2 regions of the Intrasporangium sp. DVR genome follow, and region 1 is predicted to be linked to the other one. Evidence: predicted binding sites of a transcription regulator. Region 1 holds the regulator's gene; the other holds the start of a gene.
What was found. Region 1 encodes HspR, which represses chaperone genes until heat shock. Its sites were predicted from a motif close to AAGTTGAGTCNNNNNGACTCAACTT; they were not measured.
Positions count from the first base shown of each region.

Region 2: the regulator HspR is predicted to act here: its motif matches at 3,664-3,688, upstream of ABWV20_RS03235 (ATP-dependent Clp protease ATP-binding subunit).

Region 1 covers NZ_BAABZW010000005.1:136,833-145,528, forward strand. Annotated here, with positions in the region: gene ABWV20_RS05220 (glycosyltransferase) at 1-234, shown strand, start outside; gene wecC (UDP-N-acetyl-D-mannosamine dehydrogenase) at 270-1,532, shown strand; gene wecB (non-hydrolyzing UDP-N-acetylglucosamine 2-epimerase) at 1,670-2,821, opposite strand; gene ABWV20_RS05235 (SGNH/GDSL hydrolase family protein) at 2,892-3,677, opposite strand; gene ABWV20_RS05240 (SGNH/GDSL hydrolase family protein) at 3,811-4,632, shown strand; gene ABWV20_RS05245 (heat shock protein transcriptional repressor HspR) at 4,657-5,118, opposite strand; gene ABWV20_RS05250 (DnaJ C-terminal domain-containing protein) at 5,131-6,144, opposite strand; gene ABWV20_RS05255 (nucleotide exchange factor GrpE) at 6,213-6,953, opposite strand; gene dnaK (molecular chaperone DnaK) at 6,950-8,696, opposite strand, start outside.
Region 2 covers NZ_BAABZW010000003.1:68,424-77,119, forward strand. Annotated here, with positions in the region: gene ABWV20_RS03230 (LCP family protein) at 1-733, opposite strand, end outside; gene ABWV20_RS03235 (ATP-dependent Clp protease ATP-binding subunit) at 946-3,570, opposite strand; gene ABWV20_RS03240 (nucleoside deaminase) at 3,776-4,258, opposite strand; gene ABWV20_RS03245 (SAM-dependent methyltransferase) at 4,255-5,007, opposite strand; gene ABWV20_RS03250 (maleylpyruvate isomerase family mycothiol-dependent enzyme) at 5,014-5,778, opposite strand; gene ABWV20_RS03255 (proline dehydrogenase family protein) at 5,862-6,812, shown strand; gene proC (pyrroline-5-carboxylate reductase) at 6,816-7,622, shown strand; gene ABWV20_RS03265 (S8 family peptidase) at 7,703-8,696, opposite strand, start outside.

The DNA of each region.
Region 1 (8,696 bases):
GATGCCGAGGCGGTCGCCGACGCCGTGCTGCGGCTGTGGAACCATCCCGAGGAGGCCGCCCGCATGGGTGCCTCCGGCCACTCGTACGCCCGCGCCCACCACGACTGGCGATCGACGAAGGACGCTTTCGTCGAGGCAGTCCGTGCGGTGATGGCCGGGCACCCGGCCGATCCACCTCGATCTCCCGGCGTGGGCACCACGACCGGGCCGCCCGAACCAGGCGGGTACAGTTGACCAGCCTGTTTCCCAACTCCACGGAGAGTCACTCCATGTTCCACGACGGAATCGCGGTCATCGGCCTGGGCTACATCGGTCTGCCGACCTGCGCCGCGCTCACCCGACAGGGCCTCACCCTCAAGGGTGTCGACGTCAACCAGCACACCGTCGACGAGATCAACGCCGGCCGGGTGCCGATCGTCGAGCCGGACCTCGACGAGGCCGTCGCGGAGGCCGTCGGCAAGGGGCTGCTGAGCGCGAGCACCGAGACGCCGCAGGCATCCGTCTACCTCATCGCGGTTCCCACGCCGTTCAAGGGTGACCACGAGCCGGACCTGTCCTACATCCGGTCGGCCACCGAGTCGATCGCTCCCAAGCTGCGCGGCGGCGAGGTCGTCATCCTCGAGTCCACCTCACCCCCCGGGACGACCCTGCAGATCAGCCGATGGCTCGCCGAGCTCCGTCCCGACCTCACGTTCCCGCACGACCATGACACCCCCGACGTCCACCTCGCGCACTGCCCGGAGCGGGTGCTCCCCGGCCGGATCATGATCGAGATCTTCAGCAACGACCGGGTCGTGGGCGGTCTGACCCCGAGGTGTGCCGAGAAGGCGGCCGAGCTCTACCGCACCTTCGTCACGGGCGAGATCCTGCTCACCGACGCGACGACGGCCGAGATGGCCAAGCTCACCGAGAACTCCTTCCGGGACGTCAACATCGCCTTCGCCAACGAGCTCGCCGAGATCTGTGAGGAGCTCGGCCTCGACGTCTGGGAGGTCATCCGCCTGGCCAACCGGCACCCCCGGGTCAACATCCTCAACCCCGGACCGGGCGTGGGCGGCCACTGCATCGCGGTCGACCCGTGGTTCATCGTCGCCGCGGCCCCGGAGCAGGCCCGCCTGATCCGCACCGCCCGCGAGACGAACGACGCGCGCCCCCAGACCGTCGTGGGCAAGGTGAAGTCGGCACTCGCCGAGCTGGGCAAGGGCCCGGACGGCGAGGGCGGGACCATCGCCTGCCTCGGTCTGGCGTTCAAGGCCGACATCGACGACCTTCGTGAGTCTCCGGCCCTGCAGATCACCGAGCAGCTCTCGTCCGAGCTGCCGGGGGCCGTCATCCTCGCCGTCGAGCCGCACGTGCCGGCGCTGCCGAAGTCCCTCGACGGGCTCGCCAACGTCAGGCTGGCCGAGGTCTCACACGCCGTCCAGGAGGCTGACGTCGTCCTGCTGCTCGTCGACCACCAGCCGTTCAAGCGCCTCACCCTGGGCGACCTCGAGGGCAAGAAGGTCATCGACACCCGCGGCATCTGGCGCTGACCCCACTCATCGAAAGAGCAGTTCGCGACACACCATCGAAAGAGCAGTTCGCGACACGTCGCCGCGGAGGGATCTCCGCGGGCGGTGTCGCGAACTGCTCTTTCGATGTGGCTCTTTCGATCTGGCTCGGGCGGTGGTCAGCTGGCGAAGTCCGGCTCCCGCTCGCCGATACCGAGCATCTCGGCGATCGCAGCCACGCAGCGCTTCGCTGCCTTGCCGTCGCCGTACGGGTTGACGGCGTTGGCCATGGCGTCGTAGGCGTCGCGGTCGTCGAAGAGCTGCTGGACCGAGGACCGGATCGTCTCGGCGTCGGTGCCGACCAGACGCACCGTGCCGGCCTCGACGGCTTCCGGACGCTCCGTCGTGTCCCGCATGACGAGGACGGGCTTGCCGAGGCTGGGCGCCTCCTCCTGGACCCCGCCGGAGTCGGTGAGCACCACGTTGGAGGCAGCGAGCACGTGCGCGAACTGGTGGTACTCGAGCGGCTCGGTCAGGGTGACGTTGTCCAACGGGCCGAGCATCGGCTCGATGACGTCGCGCACGATCGGGTTGCGATGCATGGGGAGCAGGACGAGGACGTCAGGGTTGGCGGCGGCGAGGTCGCGGATGGCGCCCATCGACTCGGTCATCCGGTCGCCCCAGGACTCGCGCCGGTGCGAGGTGACGAGGAGCAGCTTGCGCCCGCCCCTGGCCGCCTCGACGATCTCACCGACCCGGGGGTCGCTGAATGCGACCGGCTGGGTCGTCGTCCACTGGAGCGCGTCGATGACGGTGTTTCCGGTGACGGGGATCGTGGCCTCGTCGATGCCCTCACGCAGGAGGTTGGCCTTCGAGGTCGGCGTGGGCGCGAGGTGGAGCGAGGCGAGCGGCGAGGTGAGCCGGCGGTTGACCTCCTCCGGGAACGGCGAGTAGATGTCGCCGGTGCGCAGCCCAGCCTCCAGGTGCACCACGGGGATCTTCTCGTAGAAGGCGGACAGTGCGGCCGCGAGGACCGTGGTCGTGTCACCCTGGACGACGACGACGTCCGGGCGGACATCCTGGAGCAGGTGCGACGTGGCGAGGATCGTCTTCGACGTGATCTGGGCGAGGGTCGCGCCCGGGGTCATCAGGTCGAGGTCGTGGGTCGGCTCGATCCCGAAGAGCGAGTTGACCTGGTCGAGCATCTCGCGGTGCTGGCCCGTGACCGCCACGATGGGGTCGATCTGGTCGTGTCCTCGCAGCTCGCCGACCAGTGGTGCCATCTTGATGGCCTCCGGGCGAGTGCCGTAGATGGTCATGACGCGGTACATCCGGTTCCTCCTGCCTTCTGGCGCCACAGCCTAACGGCCCGGTGAGGGCGGTCCGGCACCACATCCGCGGTCACCACGCGAAGTCCCGGGCGGGCCGGACCCAGTGAGCCCACTTCGGCACCACGTCCTCACGCGCGGAAGCACCGGTCACCCACCGGCGCACGTGCGGGATCGCGTGCTCGCGCCACCAGAGCGCTTCGTCCCGCCAGCCGGGCCGTATGCCGCTGGGCTCGCTCCCGGCGGCCCACGCCGGGAGAGGGTCGGCTGGGAGGGCACCCAGCGGCATACGGCAGGCTGTCGCCACCGCCTGAGCCAGCCTGGCGTGCCCGAGCGGGGACGGGTGGACCCGGTCCGGCGCCCAGAGGCGGCGGTCCGACCAAGGCCGCGGGTCGGAGACGTCGACGAGCGCGGCGGCGTGGCCGTGGGCGATCTCGCGAAGACCGTCGTTGAGGGCGAGGACGCGCCGGCGCAGCAGGCCGAGTGCCGGCGACCCCGTCAGCTCGAACCCGGTGATGACGACGACCTGGGCCCCGGCGGAGGACAGCTTCTCGACGGCGACGTCGACGGGCGTGAGGACGCTGTGCGGGTCGAGCAGGGGTCGGAGGACGTCGTTCCCGCCCGCCCAGAGGCTCACGAGGTCCGGCTGGAGGGCGAGCGCCGCGCCGACCTGCTCGGTGAGGACCTCGTGGGCGCGTTTCGAGCGGAGCGCCAGGTTGGCGTACTCCGTCGTCGGATCGAGCGTCGAGAGGTGCTTGGCGAAGCGGTCGGCCCAGCCGCGAAGACCGTTGGGGGACAGCGGGTGCGGGTCGCCGACCCCCTCGGTCAGGGAGTCGCCGAGAGCCACGAACCGGACCACGCTGGCACCGTAGCGATCCCGGTCGCGCCCGAGCAGCGCCCCTCGGCAACGGCCCGGCGACGACGAGGCGAACATCCGGGGACGTCTTCCGCGTCGAGCGTCGCAGGGCGCCGACCCGGGGCAGAGTGGCCCGGTGCAGGCAGGCCGTTTCGTCGTCGTCGGGGACTCGTTCTCGGAGGGGGTGGGCGACCCCCATGTCCTCTATCCCAACGGGTTCCGCGGCTGGGGGGACCGCCTGGCGCGCCAGCTCGGTCGTGCGGATCCACGATGGGAGTACGCCAACGTCGCCATCCGCAGCAAGCTGCTCGACGAGGTGGTGACCGAGCAGCTCGAGCCCGCCCTGGCCCTGCGACCGACCCATCTGTCCTTCCACGCCGGTGGGAACGACATCCTCTCCCTGCGGGCGGACATGGATGCGCTCATGGGGCGTTACGCGCAGGTCCTCGCACGCCTCTGCGGCGAGGTTCCGGTCGTCGTCGTCTTCACCATCTTCGACCCACGCACGACGGCTGTGCTGGAGCCGCTCCGCCGGCGGTTGTGGGTCTTCAACGACACCGTGCGAAGCCTCGCCGAGGCGCACGGCGCGGTCCTCGTGGACCATGCGCGGATGCGGGAGTACGAGGACCCGAGGCTGTGGGCGCCCGACCGGATCCACATGTCTCGTCCGGGCCACAAGCGGATGGCCGCGGCCGTGCTCGAGGCGTTGGGCTGGGCTCACACGCTGCGCATCAAGGCGTTGGGCGAAGCGGAGCGGCGGCCCTGGCCACAGGCGGTGGCCGACGAGGTTGCCTTCGTCCGGCGCGAGGTCGTGCCGCTCGTGCGACGCCGCGTGCGGGGGGTCCGGGAGGGCGACCGGACCCCACCGAAGTGGCCGGTCCCGATCCGCCCGGCGCAGGGGATGAAGCGGCTGGCCGGCACGCATTCCGGCGCCGCCCTGAGCCACCGCCTCGGCTGAGCCAGGCCGCGGATCGACTCCGGGTCAGCGACCGGGCCGCCAGACGACGAGAGCCTGGGACGCGAAGGTCCGCTTCGGGCGCTGGCCGGGGCGCACGGCGACGACGTCGCCGCGTGGGCCGGCCGCGAAGACCCGCTCGCCCGGGCGAGCACCGGCGAGGGCCGCCTGGGTCGCGGCGAGCTCCGCGTCGAGCTCCTCGATGCGCGACTGGAGCGCCGTCACCTGGTTCTCGAGGTCGAGGATCCGTTGGATGCCGGCGAGCGACACACCCTCCTGGGAGAGCCGCTGGATCTCGCGGAGCAGGGACACGTCGCGGCCGCTGTAGCGCCGGCCGCCGCCCTGGGTCCGGGACGGCGAGACGAGCCCGAGCCGGTCGTACTGCCGCAGGGTCTGGGCGTGCATCCCGGCGAGCTCGGCAGCGACGGAGATGACGAACACCGGCGTGTCGTCGTCGTGCCCCATGGGGGTGCGGTTCATCCGTTGCATCGTCACCACCCCTCAGAGCCGGGCCCGCTGGAAGAGGTCGGCCCTCGGGTCGTGCCCGTCCTCGGCGGCCGCCATCTTCTCGATCGCCTCGCGCGCCTCGTCGGTCAGCCGCTGAGGAACGACGACCTGGACCTTGGCGAGGAGGTCGCCGGCCTTGTCGCCGCGCTTGACCCCGCGGCCCTTGAGCCGCAGCACCCGGCCGCTCGGTGTCCCGGCCGGGATCCTCACCTTGACCGAGCCACCGTCGAGGGTGGGCACGGCCACCGTCGCACCGAGTGCCGCCTCCGCGAACGTGACCGGCAGGTCGACCGTGAGGTTGTCGCCCTCGCGGCCGAAGACCGGGTGCTTGTCGACGGACACGGTGAGGATGAGGTCGCCGGCCGGCGCACCCGGGTCACCCTGCCGTCCCTTGCCGCGCAGCTTGATCTTCTGCCCGTCCTTGACGCCTGCCGGGATCCGGGCCGTGATGCGGCCCAGCTCCGGCGAGGTCAGGGTGACGGTCGAGCCCTCGACCGCCTCGCGGAACCCGATCCGGGTCGACGCCGAGACGTCGGCCCCGCCCCGGGGCCCGGGGGTGGCGCCGAAGCCACCGGGGTAGGCGGACCCACCCGGGAAGCCGGCGGCACCGCCACCGCCGAACATCTGGCCGAGGAGGTCCTCGAGGTTCGGCTGGCCCCCACTCGTGCCGAAGTGCACTCGTGGTCCGCCGGCGCCACCGCCGGCGCCGAAGTTGGCGAAGATGTCCTCGAACCCGCCGCCCGGGCCACCGGGGGCGAACCGGGCGCCGCCGTGCGACATGGCGCGGATCGCGTCGTACTCGCGGCGCTGCTCCGGGTCGGACAGGACGGCGTAGGCCTCGCCGATCTCCTTGAACCGCTCCTCGGCCTTCGTGTCACCGACGTTGTGGTCGGGGTGCAGGTCGCGAGCGAGCTTGCGGTAGGTCTTCTTGATCGTCGCCGCGTCCGCATCGTGGGGCACGCCGAGGATCGCGTAGAAGTCCTTCTCGAACCAGTCCTGGCTAGCCATGGCGCACCTCCGTCTCTCTCATCATGCCGGTCACCCCGGCGGTCACGTTACGGGTCACGGTCGCCCGCTCAGGACGGGTCGGCCACCGACACGCGGGCGGCGCGGACGAGCCGGTCGCCGATCCGGTAGCCCGGCTGGATGACCTGGACCACGGTGGTGCCTGTCGAGCCCTCGGGCAGCTCGGCCTCGACGTGCATCAGTGCCTCGTGCACGGTGGGGTCGAACTCCTCCCCGGACGCCCCCACCCGCTCGACGCCGAACCGGCCGAGGATCGACTCGAGCTTCTCGGCGATCGTGGCGAAGGGACCCCCCTCGAGGGCTCCCGCCTCCCGGGCCGAGTGGATGTCGTCGAGCACGGGCAGGAGGGACTCGACGACGCCACCCACTGCGGTCGTCCGGATCAGCTCGCGATCCCGGTCGACGCGCTTCTTGTAGTTGACGTACTCGGCCTGCAGCCGCTGCAGGTCCGCCAGCAGCGTGGCCGCCATGGTCTCCTCTTCGGCGAGGGCGTCGCCCTCGGACTGGTCCTTCGAGCCGTCGGCCGGCGCGGCGTCCTTCGCGTCGGGGGCGTGGTCGTACTCGTCCTCCCCGCCGGGCTCGGCCGACGCGCCCGGACCACCCTCGTAGTAGGTGGGCCGTGGCGTCGAGCCCTGGGGCCGGGTGCCGGCGTCGCCACCGGCACCCGTCCCAGCACCCGTCCCAGCACCCGTCCCAGCACCGTGCCCGGCGCTCGTGGTCGAGCCCACGTCGGGCTCGGCCGGCTCAGGCCTGCCGCCCTCGGGCATCACGCCGGGGTCGTTGGTGCTCACTTCGCGTCCTTCACGTCCTCAGCGGTGTCATCGTCGATGACCTCGGCGTCGACGACGTCGTCGTCGGCCCCTGCGCCGCTCGACGCACCCGCCCCGGCGTGCTCACCGTCAGCCCCAGCGGCACCGCCGGCTGCAGCGGAAGCCGACTCAGCGGCATACACCGCCTGGCCCATGGCCTGCGACTTCTCGTTGAGCGCCTCGATCTTCGCCTTGATGTCGTCGACGCTGGCCTCGGAGCCCTCCGCGACCGCGCTCTTGAGGTCGGCGAGGGCCTCCTCGACCGGCGTCTTCGCGTCGGCCGGGACCTTGTCGCCGGACTCCTTGAGGAAGGTCTCGGTCGAGAAGACGAGCTGCTCGCCCTGGTTGCGGACCTCGGCCTGCTCGCGCCGGACGCGGTCCTCCTCGGCATGCGCCTCGGCGTCCTTGACCATGCGGTCGATCTCCTCCTTGGAGAGGGCCGAGCCGCCGGTGATCGTCATCTTCTGCTCCTTGCCGGTGCCCTGGTCCTTGGCGGAGACGTTGACGATGCCGTTGGCGTCGATGTCGAAGGTGACCTCGATCTTCGGCACGCCGCGCGGCGCCGGCGCGATGCCGGTCAGCTCGAAGGTACCGAGCGACTTGTTGTGCTGCGCGATCTCACGCTCACCCTGGAAGACCTGGATGAGAACCGACGGCTGGTTGTCGTCGGCCGTCGTGAAGATCTCGGACCGCTTCGTCGGGATGGCGGTGTTGCGCTCGATGAGCTTGGTGAACAGGCCACCCTTCGTCTCGATGCCGAGCGAGAGCGGCGTGACGTCGATGAGGAGGACGTCCTTGCGCTCGCCCTTGAGGACACCCGCCTGGAGGGAGGCGCCGACGGCGACGACCTCGTCCGGGTTGACGCCCTTGTTGGGCTCCTTGCCGGCCAGCTCCTTGACGAGGTTGGTCACGGCGGGCATGCGCGTCGAGCCGCCGACGAGGACGACGTGGTCGATGTCGGAGAGCTTGATGCCGGCGTCCTCGATGACCCGGTGGAACGGCGCCTTGGTCCGCTCGAGCAGGTGCTTGGTCATCTGCTCGAACTGGGCGCGGGACAGGGACTCGTCGAGGTGGATCGGGCCCTCGGGCGTCATCGAGATGTACTGCGCCGAGATGTTCGTCGACGTGGCGGTGGAGAGCTCCTTCTTGGCGCGCTCGGCCTCGTCGCGAAGGCGCTGCATCGCGATCTTGTCCTTGGACAGGTCCTGGCCCGTCTTGTTCTTCACCTGGGTGATGAGGTGCTGGACGATGACCTCGTCCCAGTCGTCGCCACCGAGGTGGTTGTCGCCGTTCGTGGCGCGGACCTGGATCGTCGCGAAGCCGTCCTCGGCGTCCTTGCCGACCTCGAGGAGGGACACGTCGAACGTGCCGCCACCGAGGTCGAAGACGAGGATCAGCTCGTCCTCCTTGCCCTTGTCGAGGCCGTAGGCGAGCGCCGCAGCGGTGGGCTCGTTGACGATGCGCAGGACGTTGAGGCCCGCGATCTCGCCGGCCTCCTTGGTGGCCTGGCGCTGGTGGTCCTCGAAGTAGGCGGGGACGGTGATGACCGCGTCGGTGACCGTCTCACCGAGGTAGGCCTCGGCGTCGCGCTTGAGCTTCTGCAGGATGCGGGCGCTGATCTCCTGCGCGGTGTAGGACTTGCCGTCGATCTCCGGCGACTTCCAGTCGGTGCCCATGTGTCGCTTGACCGACCGGATGGTCCGGTCGACGTTGGTGACGGCCTGC
Region 2 (8,696 bases), on a different contig from region 1:
CCTCGATGGGCAGGCCCGTCGCGGTGCGCACCGTCCGCAGCTGGGCCTCCGGGCCCCCGAGGGACATGGCCGAGTTGATCTTGCCCTTGCCGCCGGTGCTCAGCGTCACCCAGAGGTCCCTGGCGATACCCATGACGCCACCGCCGCCTGCGCCGTCGGTGCCAATCACCTGGAGGGTGTCGGCCCGCGACCGCTCGAGGTTCTGGCCGCGGCGCGCGTCCGAGCCGACCGCGAGCACCCACCTCGGCCCACCGCCCACGACGGCCTCGTCCACGCCGAGCGAGGGCCACCAGCCGCCGACGAGCTTCCACGTCGGACCCACCGCCAGGCTGACGTCCTTGCCCGCTGTCACCACGGCGATGGGCGTGCCGAACCACGAGCCGAGCGCGGCCTCGGCTCCGGGCGGTACATCGGAGCCACCGGAGCCACCGGAGCCACCGGAGCCACGGGAGGTGCGGCCGGTGAGCGCTTTCGTCGTGTCGGCGTTGGCGGCCTTGCCGAGGTCCGAGCCGGAGTAGAGCCGCTCGATGAGGGCCTGCAGCTGCGCCGGGGCGCCGGCCACCCTGGGGGTCGGCTGCGCGGCCGGCGTTCCGGGCGACCTGCTGGGGGCGGCAGCCGACGAGGTGGACCTCGGCGGCGCCGGCTCACCGGTGCAGGAGGCGAGGAGGGTCGCCGCGACGGCCGTCGCGGCGAGCACGGCGAGGGGCCGTGGGCGGGTGGGTCCGAGGCTCACAGGGCCACCGTAGACGACCTCGGCGGATGCGAGCCGAGGGGCGGGGCAGCCTGAGGCGTGGGACGAGTGGGTTGTCTGGTCGCGTTACGGGGCCGTCCGTTCCGGGTATGACGCCTTGGGGGAAAGGTCAGGGGAGGAACCAGGGGAGACGAAGGGGCCGAGGATCTGTCCTCGGCCCCTTCGTCTGCGTGCTGTCGGCTGCCGCCGCGACGTCAGGCGGTCTCGGTGCCTGACGGTGCGGCCGGTCCCGCGCTGCCCGTGACGTCACGCGATGGGTCGGGCACCGCGACGAACTCGGCGCCGAGGGCCTCGTCGAGGGCAGGTCCCTCCGGCAGCTCCGGCAGGTCGTCGGCCGGCCGGTGATCCGGGTGGGCCATGTCGGAGAAGGTGAACTTCTCGTCCTTGCCCTCGCCCTCGGTGTCGACCCTGACGTACTGGCCCGAGGTGAACTCCGCGTAGAGGATCTTCTCGGACAGCGCATCCTCGATCTCGCGCTGGATGGTGCGACGCAGCGGGCGCGCACCGAGCACGTGGTCGTAGCCCTTCTTGGCGAGCAGGTCCTTGGCCGCCTGGGTGAGGTCGATGCCCATGTCCTTGTCCTTGAGCCGCTTGTCGAGCTTGGCGATCTCGAGGTCGACGATCTGGATGATCTCGTCCCTGGACAGGTGGGGGAAGACGATGGTGTCGTCGACCCGGTTGAGGAACTCCGGCCGGAAGTGCTGCTTGAGCTCGTCGATGACCTTGGCCTTCATCCGCTCGTAGTCCGACCGCGTGTCCGGACCGGCGGAGAAGCCCATGCTCGCCTTCGAGATGTCTCGCGTGCCGAGGTTCGTCGTCATGATGATGACGGTGTTCTTGAAGTCGACCATCCGACCCTGGGAGTCGGTGAGTCGACCGTCCTCGAGCACCTGGAGCAGCGAGTTGAAGATCTCCGGGTGGGCCTTCTCGACCTCGTCGAAGAGCACGACGGAGAACGGCTTGCGGCGGACCTTCTCGGTCAGCTGGCCGCCCTCCTCGTAGCCGACGTAGCCGGGAGGCGACCCGAACAGACGGCTCACCGTGTGCTTCTCGGAGAACTCCGACATGTCGAGCTGGATGAGCGCGTCCTCGCTGCCGAAGAGGAACTCGGCGAGCGTCTTGGCCAGCTCGGTCTTGCCGACACCGGTGGGGCCGGCGAAGATGAACGACCCGCCGGGACGGCGCGGGTCCTTGAGGCCGGCCCGCGTGCGGCGGATGGCCTGGGACAGCGCCTTGACGGCGTCGTTCATGCCGACGATCCGCTTGTGCAGCTCGTCCTCCATGTGGAGCAGCCGGCTCGACTCCTCCTCGGTCAGCTTGAAGACCGGGATGCCGGTGCTCGCCGCGAGGACCTCGGCGATGAGCTCGTCGTCGACCTCGGCCACGACGTCCATGTCGCCGGACTTCCACTGGGCCTCGCGCTCGGCCTTCTCGGCGCGCAGCTTCTTCTCCTCGTCGCGCACGCGCGCGGCGCGCTCGAAGTCCTGCCCGTCGATCGCGGACTCCTTCTCGCGCACGAGGTGGGCGATCCTCTCGTCGAACTCACGCAGGTCCGGCGGCGCGGTCATGCGGCGGATGCGCAGTCGCGCGCCGGCCTCGTCGATGAGGTCGATCGCCTTGTCGGGCAGGAAGCGGTCGTTGATGTAGCGGTCCGCCATGTTGGCCGCCGCGACGAGCGCGCTGTCGGTGATCGTCACGCGGTGGTGCGCCTCGTAACGGTCCCGCAGGCCCTTGAGGATCTCGATCGTGTGGGGGAGCGTCGGCTCCTGCACCTGGATCGGCTGGAACCGCCGCTCGAGGGCCGAGTCCTTCTCGATGTGCTTGCGGTACTCGTCGAGCGTCGTCGCGCCGATCGTCTGGAGCTCACCACGGGCGAGCATCGGCTTGAGGATGCTCGCCGCGTCGATGGCGCCCTCGGCCGCGCCGGCGCCGACGAGGGTGTGGATCTCGTCGATGAAGATGATGATGTCGCCGCGCGTGCGGATCTCCTTGAGGACCTTCTTCAGGCGCTCCTCGAAGTCACCGCGGTAGCGGCTGCCGGCCACGAGCGACCCGAGGTCGAGCGTGTAGAGCTGCTTGTCCTTGAGGGTCTCGGGCACCTCGCCCTTGACGATGTCCTGGGCCAGGCCCTCGACGACGGCCGTCTTGCCGACGCCGGGCTCGCCGATGAGGACCGGGTTGTTCTTGGTGCGGCGGGACAGCACCTGCATGACCCGCTCGATCTCCTTCTCGCGCCCGATGACCGGGTCGAGCTTGCCCTCGCGGGCGGCCTGCGTCAGGTTGCGGCCGAACTGGTCGAGGACGAGGGAGCCGGCAGGCGTGCCCTCTCCGGTCGCCTGGCCGACACCGGCGCCGGTCTTCTCGCCCTGGCCGCCCTGGCCCTGGTAGCCGGAGAGGAGCTGGATGACCTGCTGGCGCACCTTGTTGAGCTCGGCGCCGAGCTTGACGAGGACCTGGGCGGCGACGCCCTCACCCTCGCGGATCAGGCCGAGGAGGATGTGCTCGGTGCCGATGTAGCTGTGGCCGAGCTGCAGCGCCTCACGGAGGGAGTACTCGAGGACCTTCTTCGCGCGCGGCGTGAAGGGAATGTGGCCGGTGGGTGCCTGCTGGCCCTGGCCGATGATCTCCTGGACCTGCGCCCGCACGGCCTCGAGCGAGATGTCGAGGCTCTCGAGAGCCTTGGCGGCCACGCCCTCACCTTCGTGGATCAGACCCAGGAGGATGTGCTCGGTGCCGATGTAGTTGTGGTTGAGCAGGCGTGCTTCCTCCTGCGCCAGGACCACCACCCGTCGGGCCCGATCGGTGAACCGTTCAAACATGTCTACTCCTGCCTGATCGAGATACCTCGATGCTATCCGCGCCCGCTGTCAGCAGGCACCCCGCACAACGCGAGCCCGTGCGTGAGTGTTCCCATCCTGAGCGTGTCCGCCTCAGGTTCCACCTCCTGTTCGCCCTCAGCGGAACGGTGCCCTCGTGCCTCCACCCGTACCCATCTCGCGGCCACGCCGGCTGTGGCCGCTGCCGTCAGGTCGGCCGTACCCAGCGTGCGTGGAGCGCCTTGACCTCGTCCTCCAGCTCGGGGGCCGGCCCGTCGACCGCGAGCCCCGGCACGACGTCACGGATGGACAGCGGACGCACCGGCGGGGCCGGAAGGCCCCAGTCGTCCCGCCACTGCCCTAGCTGGGCCGAGCTCACTGCGTAGACGATGCGCCCCAGGCCGACCCACCCGTGCGCCGCGCTGCACATCGGGCAGTGCTCGCCCGAGGTGTAGACCGTCGCAGCGGCCCGTTCTGCCGGGGCCAGGTGGCTCCCGGCCCAGCGCGCGATGGCGAGCTCAGGGTGCTGGGTCGGGTCGACGGCGATGACGTGGTTGTGGTCCTCGAAGAGCACCTCGCCGCCGGCCCCGACGAGGACGGACCCGAACGGCTCGTCGCCTCGTTCGAGGGCGAGGCGGGCGAGGTCGACCGCGCGTCGCAGGAAGCCCAGGTCCCGCTCGTCGAGGGTCACGGCACCCTCCCGGTCACGATCGCGAAGGTGACGAACGCTCCGCCGTCCGCCTCGAGCATCTGTTGGACGGGCGAGCTCATCCGACCCTTGAGCTCCATCACGGCGCGCTCCCAGAGCAGCCAGTTGGCGCAGCCGTCGACCTGCTCGCGGGCGGTCACCGACGAGAACGCCCGCGAGAACTCCCACTGGCTGCGGAGCCAGCCGGCGGTGTGCCAGGCGGCGGTCTCGGCGCCGACGACCTTGTCGATGTGGTCAGGGATCTCGCCGAGCTCGCGCACCTCGGTGGTCAGGGCCGGTGTGGCGACCCCGAGCTGCCCACCGGGCTTGAGGAACGTGGCGAGGTACGGCGGGTAGTGGTCGCCGGTGCCGAAGTACTCCCACGCGTCGATGCTGACGATCGCATCGAACGAGCGGGCCCCGAACGGCAGCTGCCCCGCATCGACGCGCATCGCGAGCACGCGGTCGTCGACCCCCTCCTTGCGGAACACCTCGCCGGCCTCCGTGGGGTCGACCCAGAGGTCGGCCGCGATGACGCGGACGCCGAACTCCTTGGCGAGGAAGACGGACGTGGCGCCGAGCCCGGACCCGAGGTCGAGGACGCGCATGCCGGGGCGCAGGTCGAGGTCACCGGCGAGGTCCTCGAGCAGCCAGAGCGGGTGCGGCCCCATGTCGAGGTCGACGAGCCAGGTCGCGTCGTACTTGGTCGACCGCGGGTAGGCGTCCTTGACCAGGTGGTCCAGGGCTGGCATGGCAGCTCACTTCCAGGTGATGGTGACCAGATCGTGCCACCATGGGTCGAGCTGGGCGCTCCGGTTCCACAGCTGGAGATAGAGGTCCACCGGGTGTCCCGTGAGGCTGCGGTCGATGGTGCCGTATGCCGCTGGGCTCGCTCCGTCGAGGACGGTGACGTCGACGGGGTGGTCGGGTCCCATCCGGAGCCGCCACGACACGGGGCAGCCGTCCGGGCTGACGACGACGACGGTCTCCTCGGGCGGGTGGATGCCCTGGCTGCGGCGCGGGACGAAGCCATTGAGCAGCTCGTCGATGCCGTCGAGGGCGAGGGCCGGGCCGATCCACGTCTCGGAGCGATGCGGGGCGCGGCCCAGCCGCGCCGCGAGGGCGTCGACGGCGTGGATGGTCGTCTCGTGGCACTGGCGGCGGGTCCAGAAGACCTTGGGGGGTGGGGCGTTCTTGAGGAAGACGAACGCGCGAAGGTCCTCGGGCGCGTCCACGATCGCCTGGAGCAGCGCGGTGGCGCCGTCGTCGAACCAGCCGAGCAGGTCCGGCTGCGAGAGGGCCGCCGCCTCCATCGCCTCGGGGCTGTCGATCTCGGCGCCGGTGACGTGCCCGGCCGCCCACCGATGGGCCATCCCGACGTGGGCGACGAGGCGGGCCACGGTCCAGCCCGGACACGTGGGGACGGGCGCGTCGAGCCCGGCCGCCACGGCGTTGGCGCGCAGCACGGTCGCGGCCTCGCCGAGGGCGGTGCCGAGGTCGTCGAGGGGCAGTCGAGCGTCCATGCGGTGAGTCTGCCGTACGGCGGTAGATTTGCGGCAGCCACCACCGTGACGGACGAAGACCGACGACAGACCGGGAGGTCCCAGTGGACGCCAGCGACGTGCTGCGCAACTCACTCCTTCAGCTCTCCAAGCAGGAGACGATCCGTGATGTCATCCAGAAGGCGCCGGTCTCCCGCTCGGTGGTGAGGCGGTTCGTGCCGGGCGCCGACCACGCGGACGCCGTGCGGGCCGCGGCGGACATGGCGGGCACCGGTCGGATGGCGACCATCGACTACCTCGGCGAGGACACGACGGACCTCACCCGGGCCAAGCAGACGCGAGACGCCTACCTCCAGCTGCTCACCGCCCTGCGCGACGACGGCCTCACCGACAACGGCGCCGTCGAGGTCTCACTCAAGCTGAGCGCTCTCGGGCAGGCCCTGCCCGGTGACGGCAACCGGATCGCCCTCGAGCACGCCCGCGAGATCTGCACCCTGGCCGACCTCGCGGGCACGACGGTGACCCTCGACATGGAGGACCACACGACGACGGACCTCACGCTGGACGCCGTCCGGGAGCTGCGGGCGGACTTCCCGACGGTCGGAGCGGTGCTGCAGTCCTACCTGCATCGGACCGAGGCCGACTGCCGGGACCTGGCGACGGCAGGGTCGCGGGTGCGTCTCTGCAAGGGTGCCTACAAGGAGCCGGAGTCGGTCGCCTTCCAGTCGGGTGCCGACGTCGACAAGTCCTACGTCCGTTGCCTCAAGATCCTCATGCACGGGCAGGGGTACCCGATGGTGGCCACCCACGACCCTCGCCTCATCGAGATCGCGGGTGCGCTGGCCGCGCAGGCCGGCCGGGCGGCCACGTCGTTCGAGTACCAGATGCTCTACGGCATCCGGCCGGACGAGCAACGGCGGATCTCCGACCGCGGCGACCAGATGCGCGTCTACATCCCCTACGGCCAGGAGTGGTACGGCTACCTCATGCGGCGGATGGCCGAGAAGCCGGCGAACGTCATGTTCTTCCTCCGCGGCCTGGCGACGAAAGGCTGAGCCATGGGAACCACTGCGATCTTCGGCGCCGGCGTGATGGGCGAGACCCTCCTGTCGGGCCTGCTGCGATCGGGCCGCGACGTCGGGGACCTCGTCATCACCGAGCGCAACGCCGACCGGGCGGCGTCCCTCGCCCAGAAGTACGACGTGCGGGTGCTGTCGAACGCCGAGGCCGCCGACCTGGCCGACACGTTGGTCCTCGTCGTCAAGCCCCAGGACATGGAGGGCCTGCTCGACGAGATCCGCGACCACGTCCGAGAGGGCAACACGGTCGTCTCGCTCGCGGCCGGGATCACCACGGAGTTCCTCGAGGCCCGGCTGCCGGAGGGATCCTCCGTGGTGCGGGTCATGCCCAACACGCCGGCGCTCGTCGACCAGGGCATGGCCGGGGTCTCGCCGGGGCGGCACTGCACGGAGGAGCACCTCGTCGAGGCAGAGGCGCTCCTGTCGTCCTGCGGCAAGGTGGTGCGTCTCGAGGAGAAGCACCTCGATGCGGTCACGGCGATCTCCGGCAGCGGTCCCGCCTACATCTTCTACGTGGTGGAGGCGATGATCGAGGCCGGCGTGGTGCTGGGGCTCCCCCGGGCGACGTCGACCGAGCTGGTGGTGCAGACGCTGTACGGCGCGGCCACGATGCTCAAGGAGACGCACGAGCACCCCACGGTGCTGCGCGAGCAGGTCAGCTCACCGGGCGGCACTACGGTGGCGGCGCTCCGCCAGCTCGACGACCACAAGGTCCGCGCCGCGTTCGTCAACGCGATGGAGGCCGCGGCGGCGCGGTCCCGGCAGCTGGCCTCCGGGCACGTCTGAGCCGCGCCAGCCGGAACGCCGTCGAGGGTGCGACCCGGGCCGGTGTCGGCCCGGACCGCACCCTCGATGAGTGCGACCCGCTACTTCACTGCGGCGAAGGCGTTGACCTCACCCGCGCCGTAGAAGGAGTTGCGCAGGCCGCCGGAGCAGGTCGCCTGGTAGTGCGCGCCGTTGCCGTTCGGCAGCAGCGGCACCGGGTCGTAGACGCCCTCGGGGCAGGCGAGCGGCGTCGCGGTGCGCTCGAGGTGCCCTGCGAGCGCGCCTGGCGCCAGGCTCGGGTGGGCTGAGATCGCGAGTGCAGCGACGCCGGCGGCGTGCGGACCCGACATCGACGTGCCCTGCTTGTAGCCCCAGCCGTTCGTCTTCGTCCTCGTGTTGAACGTCGTGGACAGGATCGCGTCCTCGATGGTCACGGTCGCGCCGTCGGTCCGAGACCGGGCGTCGCCGCCCGGAGCCGTCACGTCGACGACACCCTGGCCGTAGGACGAGAAGTACGACTTCTCCTGCGTCGGCCCGGTGGAGGCGACGGTGACGACGCCGGGGGCCTCACCGGGGAGCACGAGGCAGGCGGAGTTGACGACGCGGTCCTCGACGGGGGCGCTGCCGTCGTTGGGGCTGCCGTCGTCGTGGTTCTTCTTCTGCAGGTCGTAGTTCGAGTTGCCGGCGGAGGCGACGTTGAGCACTCCCTTGCTCTGGGAGTACCGGATCGCCCGCTGGACGGCCAGCCACACCGGACGCTGCCGCTCGTCGTTGCGGCAGTTCAGCTCCCACGGGTCGATGTAGTAGCTGTTGTTGGTCACCTTCATGCCGTGGTCGGCAGCCCACATGAAGCCGCAGACGGCCGCCTCCGGGAAGATGTAGCCCGCGTCGCTGACGACCTTGACGGAGGCCACCTTGACGCCCGGGGCGACGCCGGCGATCCCGACGCCGTTGATCGCCGCGGCGATGGTCCCGGCGACGTGGGTCCCGTGGTCGGAGGTGGTCGGGTTCCAGGCGGCCTCGCTCGTGTCGGCGACACCGCCGAGGCACGAGGCGCTCTTGTCCTTGGCGATCTGCGTCGCGAGGTCGGGGTGG